Regions from separate parts of the Streptomyces sp. NPDC013457 genome, predicted to be linked through region 2. Evidence: riboswitches for the same ligand, from Rfam matches in the RefSeq annotation. Region 2 holds a riboswitch; the other holds the start of a gene.
The links. A riboswitch is a leader RNA that binds a small molecule or an ion and turns the genes downstream of it on or off. The one in region 2 is predicted to bind thiamine pyrophosphate.
Positions count from the first base shown of each region.

Region 1 (4,580 bases), on a different contig from region 2:
GTCCGAGTAATGGACACGATTTTGGACATCGCCCAGCGGACGGGTGGGCCTCTCGGACGTTACGACAAACCGGACGGTGAGGGCCGGGGCGTCGGCTAGAGGCGCTCGCGGACCCGCTTGGCCAGCCGGGAGGCGGCCGCGGCCGGGTCGTCGGCCTCGGTGATCGCCCGGACGACCACGATCCGGCGCGCTCCGGCGTCCAGGACCTCGTCCAGGTTGGTCTCGTCGATCCCGCCGATGGCGAACCAGGGCCGGTCCTGCTCCAGGGCGGCCGCGTGGCGCACGAGGCCGAGGCCGGGGGCGTACCGCCCGGGCTTGGTGGGGGTGGGCCAGCAGGGGCCGGTGCAGAAGTAGTCCACGCCGGGCTCGGCCACGGCCGCGTCCACCTCGGACTCGGCGTGGCAGGACCGTCCGATGAGGATCTCCTCGCCGAGGATCGCGCGGGCGGCGGGCACCGGGAGGTCGCCCTGGCCCAGGTGCAGCACGTCGGAGCCGATGGCGTGGGCGACGTCGGCCCGGTCGTTCACGGAGAGCAGCGTGCCGTGGCGACGGCAGGCCTCGGCGAACACGGCGAGGTGCTCCAGCTCCTCGCCGGCCTCCATGCCCTTGTCGCGCAGCTGCACGATGTCCACGCCGGAGGAGAGCACGGCGTCGAGGAACGCGGGCAGGTCGCCCTGGCGCCGGCGGGCGTCCGTACAGAGGTAGAGCCGGGCGTCGGCGAGCTGCGCGCGAGACGTGGACATGGGTGCTTCCCCCCGTTGAGTGCGGTGACCCCGGGGGCCGGGCGGACCCGGCCCCCGGGGACTCCTTGTGGTGTCTTCGGTGCGTCAGACGGCGAGCGCCTGGGCGCGGCGCTTCACCTCCGTGCCGCGATTCTCGCTGAGGGCCTGCGCGGGCGTGCCCGGCAGGGTCGGGTCGGGAGTGAAAAGCCACTCCAGCATCTCTTCGTCGGAGAAGCCGTCGTCCCTCAGGAGGGTCAGGGTCCCGGAGAGCCCCTTGACCACCTTGTCGCCGTCGATGAAGGCGGCGGGCACCTGGAGCGCCTTGTTCTCGCCGCGGCGCACGGCGATGAGCTGGCCCTCCTTGACCAGCTGCCGCACGCGCGTCACCTCGACGTCGAGCATTTCCGCGATGTCGGGGAGGTAGAGCCAGGCGGGGACGAGAGCATCGGTCTTTGCGTCAATCTCGGTCACGGGACAAGCCTGCCATCCCGGACTGACAGCCGGTAGTCGGGCCTACAGGACTGCCGCCTTCAGGGGGACGGTGGAGTCGGCGGCGCGCTCCGGGTCGAGCCGCGCGCCGGACTCGATCAGCTTGCGCCCCTGGGCCAGGTCGCGGGGGCGGCCGACGGCGAGCAGGGCCACCAGGGCGCCGTCGCGCAGCCACAGCGCGGACCAGGAGGGCTCGGCCGGATCCCCTCGGTGGACCAGTTCGGAGTCTCCGGCGTGATGTCCGGCGTACTGCACGAAGCGGCCGAACTGCTCGGACCAGAAGTACGGCACCGGGTCGTATACCCCGGGGGTCTCGCCGATGATGTCGGCCGCGACGGTACGGGGGCCCTGGAGCGCGTTGTCCCAGTGGTGGACCAGGAGCCGGGCGCCGTAGCGGGCGGAGGGGAACGAGGCGCAGTCGCCGACGGCGTACACGTCGGGCAGCGAGGTGCGCAGCCGGTCGTCGGCGGTGACGGAGCCGTCGGCGTCGAGGGCGATGCCGGAGCCGGCGAGCCAGCGGGTGGCGGGCCGGGCGCCGATGCCGACGACGACCGCGTCGGCGGGCAGCCGCCGGCCGTCGGCCAGGTGCACCGTGCCGGGCTCGATCCGGTCCACGCGCGCGTGGGTGAGGAGTTGGGCGCCGCTCTCCTCGTACCAGCGGGCCATCGGGGCGGAGACCTCGACGGGCAGCGCACCGGCGAGCGGGCGGTCGGCGGCCTCGACGACGGTGACCGCGCAGCCCGCCTCGCGGGCGGCGGTGGCGAACTCGGCGCCGATCCAGCCGGCGCCGACCACCACGATGTCGTGCCGCCGCTCCAGGACGGGCTTGAGTCGGGCGGCGTCGTCGAGGGTGCGGAGCAGATGGACCCCGGGCACGCCCTCGGTGCCGGGGAGGGTGACGGGTTCGGCGCCGGTGGCGACGACCAGGACGTCGTACGGGACGGGCCCGGCCTCGGTGTCGACCTCGTGGGCGCCGGCCCGCAGCCCGGTCACGTCGAGGCCGAGGCGCAGTTCGATGGCGAGCGCCTCGAAGTCGACGTCGAAGGCGGAGTCCTCGGCCTTGCCGAGGAGGACCGCCTTGGAGAGGGGCGGGCGGTCGTAGGGCTGGTGGGGCTCGGCCCCGATGAGGGTGACCGCGCCGGTGAAGCCCTGCTCGCGCAGGGCGACGGCGGTCTGCACCCCCGCCATCCCGGCGCCCACGACGACGACCCGCTGCTGTGCCTGCTTCTGCTCGCTCACCCGATCACCTTACGTATCTGACGCACCATCAGGAAGGCCGCTGCTCCACGACACTGGTGCCGGAGCCCTCCTGGGACTCCCATGCCCAGCTCTCCTCCAGTCGAACGCGGCCGTCGGGCAGCTCCACGACGGTGGAGACGCAATGCCCGGAAGAGGTCGATCCGTCCCTCTTCAACTGCACGTAACGGAAGTCGAGCCGGTCCCCCGCGCGCGTGCCGACGAGATTCCCGCGGACCACGTCCCCGCCCGCGTACTCGGCCCAGATCCGGCCGTCCTCCTCGTGGTACGTGAACTTGGTGCGCGTCCCGACCTGGCCGGGCGCCTGGTCGGCGACGGGGACGAGGACGAGTCCGTCGAGAGACGGAGAGGCCGGGGCGGAGCCCGTCGGTCCAGGGTGGTGGCGGGAGACGGGAGGGCGGGTCACGGAGGCTCCCTTACTGGGCGTCGGGGGCGGGGGTTACGCTGACCGTCAACGTAGAGCACTCGCGGGAGCCCGGACGCACCGGGCTGAGAGGGAGGCTGACCGGCCTCCGACCGTACGAACCTGATCCGGGTCATGCCGGCGAAGGGAGGGGCTGGACGCCCATGTCGCGTACACGCAGTACCTCGGACGTTCTCGTCGTCGGAGGCGGAATCATCGGCCTGGTCACGGCCTGGCGGGCCGCGCAGCGCGGGCTGGGCGCCGCGGTCGTGGACCCCGAACCGGGCGGCGGGGCCGCCCGGGTGGCGGCCGGGATGCTGGCCGCCGTCACCGAACTCCACTACGGCGAGGAGACGCTGCTCGCCCTCAACCTCGCCTCCGCGCGCCGCTATCCGGAGTTCGTCGCCGAACTCCGGGACACCACGGGGCAGGACGTCGGCTACCGCGCCTCCGGCACGCTCGCCGTCGCCCTCGACGCCGACGACCGGGCGCATCTGCGCGAGCTGCACGCCCTGCAGATCCGCTGCGGCCTGGAGTCGGAGTGGCTCAGCGGGCGCGACTGCCGGCGTCTGGAGCCGATGCTGGCGCCGGGCGTGCGCGGCGGGCTCCGGGTCGACGGCGACCACCAGGTCGATCCGCGCCGGCTCGCCGCCGCGCTGGTCACCGCCTGCGAGCGGGCCGGGGTGGTCTTCCACCTGGACCTCGCCGAGCGGCTGACGGTCGTACGGGACCGGGCCACGGGCGTGGTGCTCACGGACGGCTCCGAGCTCACCGCGGAGCAGGTCGTGCTGGCCGCGGGCAGCCTCAGCGGGCGGCTCGCCGGCGTGCCGCGGGACGTCCTGCCTCCCGTACGCCCGGTGAAGGGTCAGGTGCTGCGGCTCACCGTGCCGCCCGCGTTCGCCCCGTTCCTGTCCCGGACCGTCCGCGCCGTCGTCCGCGGCAGCCACGTCTATCTGGTGCCCCGCGAGAGCGGGGAGCTGGTGGTCGGCGCGACCAGCGAGGAGCTGGGCTGGGACACCACCGTCACGGCGGGCGGGGTCTACGAGCTGCTCCGGGACGCCCACGAGCTGGTACCCGGACTCACCGAGCTGCCGCTCACCGAGACGCTGGCGGGTCTGCGGCCCGCCTCCCCCGACAACGCGCCCCTGCTCGGCCCGACCGCGCTGCCCGGCCTCCAGCTGGCCACCGGGCACTACCGCAACGGGGTCCTGCTCACGCCGGTCACCGGCGACGTCATGGCCGAGCTGCTCACCACGGGCGTGCTCCCGGACGAGGCCCGCCCCTTCACTCCCCGCCGCTTCTCCCCCGTACGACAGGAGCAGCCCGCATGAACGTCTCGACGAACAGCCCGACCGGCACGTCGGCGAACGGCCCGGCGAACGTCTCCGTCAACGGCGAGGCGCGTGTCCTCGCCGGGCCCACCACCCTCGACGTGCTGGTGGCGACGCTGACGGCCGCGCCGTCGGGCGTGGCCGCGGCGGTCAACGAGAGCGTCGTGCCGCGCAGCCAGTGGTCCGCGACCGTCCTCGTCGAGGGCGACCGGGTCGAGATCCTCACCGCCGTGCAGGGAGGCTGAGCGCCGTGTCCGACGACACCTTCCTCCTCGGCGGTACGGAGTTCTCCTCGCGGCTGATCATGGGAACCGGCGGGGCGCCCAGCCTCGACGTGCTCGAACGCTCGCTGGCCGTCAGCGGCACCGAGCTGACGAC
Region 1 is NZ_JBICBL010000003.1:279,296-283,875, reverse strand. Features, by position in the region: gene thiE (thiamine phosphate synthase) at 96-743, opposite strand; gene ACF1G2_RS10125 (Rv2175c family DNA-binding protein) at 828-1,193, opposite strand; gene ACF1G2_RS10120 (NAD(P)/FAD-dependent oxidoreductase) at 1,236-2,450, opposite strand; gene ACF1G2_RS10115 (hypothetical protein) at 2,479-2,874, opposite strand; TPP riboswitch at 2,926-3,038, shown strand; gene thiO (glycine oxidase ThiO) at 3,036-4,202, shown strand; gene thiS (sulfur carrier protein ThiS) at 4,199-4,447, shown strand; gene ACF1G2_RS10100 (thiazole synthase) at 4,453-4,580, shown strand, end outside.
Region 1: another riboswitch for thiamine pyrophosphate. It lies ahead of thiO (glycine oxidase ThiO); the one in region 2 lies ahead of ACF1G2_RS12315 (thiamine ABC transporter substrate binding subunit).

Region 2 (4,580 bases):
GGTCGGTGCCGTCGAGCAGCACCCGCCCGCCGTCGAGCGCCTGGAGTCCGGCGACGGCCCGCAGCAGTGTCGACTTGCCGCTGCCGCTCGGCCCGAGCACGCACACGATCTCGTGGTCGGCCACCTCCAGGTCCACGGAGTCGAGCGCGGCCCGCTCCCCGAACCGTACGGTCGCGCCCTCGATGTGCAGCATCAGAACTCCCCGGAGGCGGTCCGGCCCGCGCGGAGCCGTTCGAGCAGCAGCAGGGACACCGCGCACACCACCATCAGAATCGTCGAAAGGGCCATGGCCTGACCGTAGTTGAGCTCGCCGGGCCGGCCGAGCAGCCGGGCCACGGCGACGGGCAGGGTCGGATTGTCGGGCCGGGCGATGAAGACGGTCGCGCCGAACTCGCCCAGGGAGACCGCGAAGGCGAACCCGGCAGCGATGAGCACGGCCCGTCGCACCAGCGGCAGATCGACCTCGCGCCAGGCCCGCAGCGGCGAGGCGCCGAGCACGGCGGCCGCCTCCCGCAGCCGTTCGTCGACGGCACGCAGGACGGGTAGCATCGTCCGTACGACGAAGGGGACACCGACCAGCGCCTGCGCGAGCGGCACGAGGATCCAGCTCGCCCGCAGGTCGAACGGCGGCTCGTCGAGCGTGATCAGGAAGCCGAAGCCGACGGTGACGGCGGAGACCCCGAGCGGCAGCATCAGCAGCGCGTCGAAACCGCGCACCAGCCGGCCGGCCCGCCGGGTCAGGGCGGCCGCCGCGAGGCCGCCGATGACGAGGGCGAAGGCGGTGGCGACCAGGGCGTACCGGAGAGAGTTCCCGATCGTGTCCACCATGGGCACCAGGAAGGTGCCGGACGGGTCGACGGACTGCAGGGCCCGGTAGTAGTCGAGCCCGTACCCGCCCGGGGTGTCGAAGGACCGCTCGACGAGCACGGCGAGGGGCAGCACCAGCAGCAGGACGATGGAGACCAGGACGCCGCCGAAGAGCGCCCACTGGCCGAAGCCACTGGGCCGCCGCGCGGTCTGCTCGGGCGCCACGAGCTTCAGGGCCGTCTCCCTGCGCCGTACCGTCCGGGCGTGCACGGCGAGGACGACGCCGACGGCCACGAACTGGACGAGGGTGAGGACGGCGGCCGTCGTCAGGTCGAAGCGGTCGACCGTCTGCCGGTAGATCTCCGTCTCCAGGGTGGAGTACGCCGGTCCGCCGAGGATCTGGACGATGGCGAAGGATCCCGCGGTGAACAGGAACACCATCAGCGCGGCCGCGGCGACGGCGGGAGCGAGCGCCGGCAGGGTCACGGTCCGCCAGGCGGTGAACCGGGAGGCGCCGAGGACGCGAGCGGCCTCCTCCTGGCGCGGGTCGAGCTGCGCCCACAGGCCGCCGACCGTCCTGACGACGACGGCGTAGTTGAAGAAGACGTGCGCGAGGAGGATCGCCCAGACGGTGGTGTCCAGGCGCACGCCCCACAGCTCGTCGAGGAGCCCGCCGCGTCCGACGAGCGCCAGGAAGGCCGTACCGACCATGACGGTCGGCATCACGAAGGGCACGGTGACGACGGCGCGCAGCAGCCCCTTGCCGGGGAAGTCGAAGCGCGCGAAGACGTACGCGCCGGGCAGTGCGATCAGCAGCGTCAGCGCGGTGGAGGCGAGCGCCTGCCAGAGCGTGAACCAGAGGACGTCGAGGATCTCCGGCCGGCTGAGCGTCTCGCCGAACCGGTCGAACCGCCAGGCGCCGTCGGCCCGCAGCCCGCGTTCGACGATCGAGGCGACGGGCCAGGCGAAGAAGAGCGCGAAGAAGGCGACGGGCACGGCCATCAGGCCGAGCCGCGCCGCGCTCCCCCGGCGGTCGGACCGCTTACGGGCTACTTCAGGACGAGCGAGGACCACGACTGGATCCACTGGTCACGCTTCTCGGCGATCTTCTCGGGCGCCATGGTCTGCGGCTTGTCGACGACCACACCGTGCTTGGTGAACAGCTCGGGCAGCTGGGCGCCCTCGGTGACCGGGTTGACGAACATCTGCAGCGGCATGTCCTCCTGGAACTTCTTCGAGATCAGGAAGTCGATCAGCGCCTTGCCGCCCTCGGGGTTCTTCGCGCCGTTCAGCAGCCCGGCGAACTCGATCTGCCGGAAGCAGGTGCCGGTGGAGACGCCGGTCGGCGCGTCCTTCGGCTGCGGCTCGGAGTAGAGGACCTCGACCGGCGGGCTGGAGGCGTACGAGACCACCAGCGGCCGGTCTCCCTTGGCCTTCTGGCCGCCGGCCGAGCCGGAGAACTCCTGGTTGTAGGCGAGCTCCCAGCTGTCGACGGTCTTCACGCCGTTGGCCTTGAGCTTCTTCCAGTAGTCCTGCCAGCCGTCGTCGCCGTAGCGGGCGGCCGTGCCGAGGAGGAAGCCGAGGCCAGGAGAGGACTTCTCCGGGTTCTCGACCACGAGCAGGTCCTTGTACTCCGGCTTGGCCAGGTCGTCCAAGGTCTGCGGGGGCGCGAGCTTCTTGTCGGCGAAGTACTTCTTGTCGTAGTTGACGCAGATGTCGCCGGTGTCGACCGGGGTGACCCGGTGCTCCTTGTCGAGCTTCGCCTCGGCGGCGACGGCGTCCAGGCCCTTGGCCTCGTACGGCTCGAAGATGCCGTTGTCGAGCGCGCGGGAGAGCAGGGTGTTGTCGACGCCGAAGAAGACGTCGCCCTGCGGGGAGCCCTTGGTCAGGATCTCCTTGTTCACGGCCACGCCGGCGTCGCCGCTCTTGAGGACCTTGACGGTGAAGCCGGTCTGCCTGGTGAACTCCGCCAGGACCTCCTTGGAGGCGTTGAAGGAGTCGTGGCTCACGAGGGTCACGGTCTTCGGCGCGGGCTCACCGCTCTTGCCCGCCGCGCCTCTGACGTCGTCGGTGCCGCAGGCGGCGAGGGTGGTGACGCCCAGCGCGGCGGCGATCGCCGCCGCGGCCATCTTCTTGGTGCTCACTGAAATTTCCTCCTGGGTGTGACCAGGAAGAGACGCGGCCCTGCCCACCCGAAGGTGGGCAGGGCGCAACAGCTCGAGTTGCGACCGAACTTCCTACCCAGAATGACCTGGGCAAGGTTCAGAGGGTCTGCGGTCCGGTGACCGCACTCTCAGCGCTGTGGCGCTCCCCTGTCGGAATATGGAGATGTGTTCGAGCACAGACTACAAGGTCAGCGCTCCGACGCCGCGAGCTGTCCACAGGCGCCGTCGATCTCCTGCCCGCGGGTGTCACGGACGGTGACGGGGACGCCATGGGCGGCGATGGCCTCGACGAAGGCCTTCTCGTCCTCGGGCCGGGACGCGGTCCACTTCGATCCGGGCGTCGGGTTCAGCGGAATCAGGTTCACATGGACCCGCTTCCCCTTGAGCAGCCGGCCGAGGAGGTCGCCCCGCCAGGCCTGGTCGTTGATGTCGCGGATCAGGGCGTACTCGATGGAGATCCGGCGGCCGGACTTCTCGGCGTACTCCCAGGCGGCGTCGAGGACCTCGCGGACCTTCCAGCGCGTGTTGACGGGCACGAGGGTGTCGCGCAGCTCGTCGTCGGGCGCGTGGAGCGAGACGGCGAGCCGGCACTTGAAGCCCTCGTCGGCGAAGCGGAGCATCGCGGGCACGAGACCGACGGTGGAGACCGTGATGCCGCGCTGCGACAGGCCGAGCCCGTCCGGCTCGGGGTCGGTGAGCCGGCGGATCGCGCCGACGACCCGCTTGTAGTTGGCGAGCGGCTCGCCCATGCCCATGAAGACGATGTTGCTGAGCCGCGCCGGCCCCCCGGGCACCTCGCCGTCGCGCAGGGCGCGCATCCCGTCGACGATCTGGTGCACGATCTCGGCGGTCGACAGGTTCCGGTCGAGGCCGGCCTGCCCGGTGGCGCAGAACGGGCAGTTCATCCCGCAGCCGGCCTGTGAGGAGATACACATGGTGACCCGGTCGGGGTAGCGCATGAGCACGGACTCGACGAGCGTGCCGTCGTGCAGCTTCCACAGGGTCTTACGGGTGGTGTCGTCGTCGCACGAGATGTGCCGGACCACGGACATCAGGTCGGGCAGCAGCTCACCCTGCAGCTTCTCGCGGGAGGCGGCGGGGATGTCGGTCCACTCGGCGGGGTCGTGGGCGTACCGCGCGAAGTAGTGCGTGGACAGCTGCTTGGCGCGGAACGGCTTCTCGCCGATCGCGGCGACGGCCTCCTTGCGCTCGGCGGGCGTGAGGTCGGCAAGGTGCCGCGGCGGCTTCTTGGCTCCGCGGGGGGCGACGAAAGTGAGTTCTCCGGGCTTGGGCATGGTGGTACCAGTGTCGCAGACGAAACTCACCCCCCTGGGGCGGCGGCGCACAGGCGCATGGCCCTGGCGCGGGCTCAGGAGCGGGCGCGGGCTCGGGAGGCCGCACCGCAAGGTGCGGCAGATGCCCGAGCGGGTCAGGAGTGGTCGCGCTTCAGGGAGTCCTTGATGCCCTCCGCCCGTTCCCGGACGCTCTTCATCGTCTCGCGGATCCTGGTCTTCGCCTGGTCCGTCCTGCCCTCGGTCTCCAGCCGTTCGTTGCCGGTGATCTTTCCGGTGACCTCCTTGAACTTGCCCTTGGCCTTGTCCATCGCGT
Region 2 is NZ_JBICBL010000004.1:105,273-109,852, forward strand. Features, by position in the region: gene ACF1G2_RS12305 (ABC transporter ATP-binding protein) at 1-193, opposite strand, end outside; gene ACF1G2_RS12310 (ABC transporter permease) at 193-1,809, opposite strand; gene ACF1G2_RS12315 (thiamine ABC transporter substrate binding subunit) at 1,857-2,936, opposite strand; TPP riboswitch at 3,024-3,131, opposite strand; gene rlmN (23S rRNA (adenine(2503)-C(2))-methyltransferase RlmN) at 3,161-4,267, opposite strand; gene ACF1G2_RS12325 (CsbD family protein) at 4,402-4,580, opposite strand, start outside.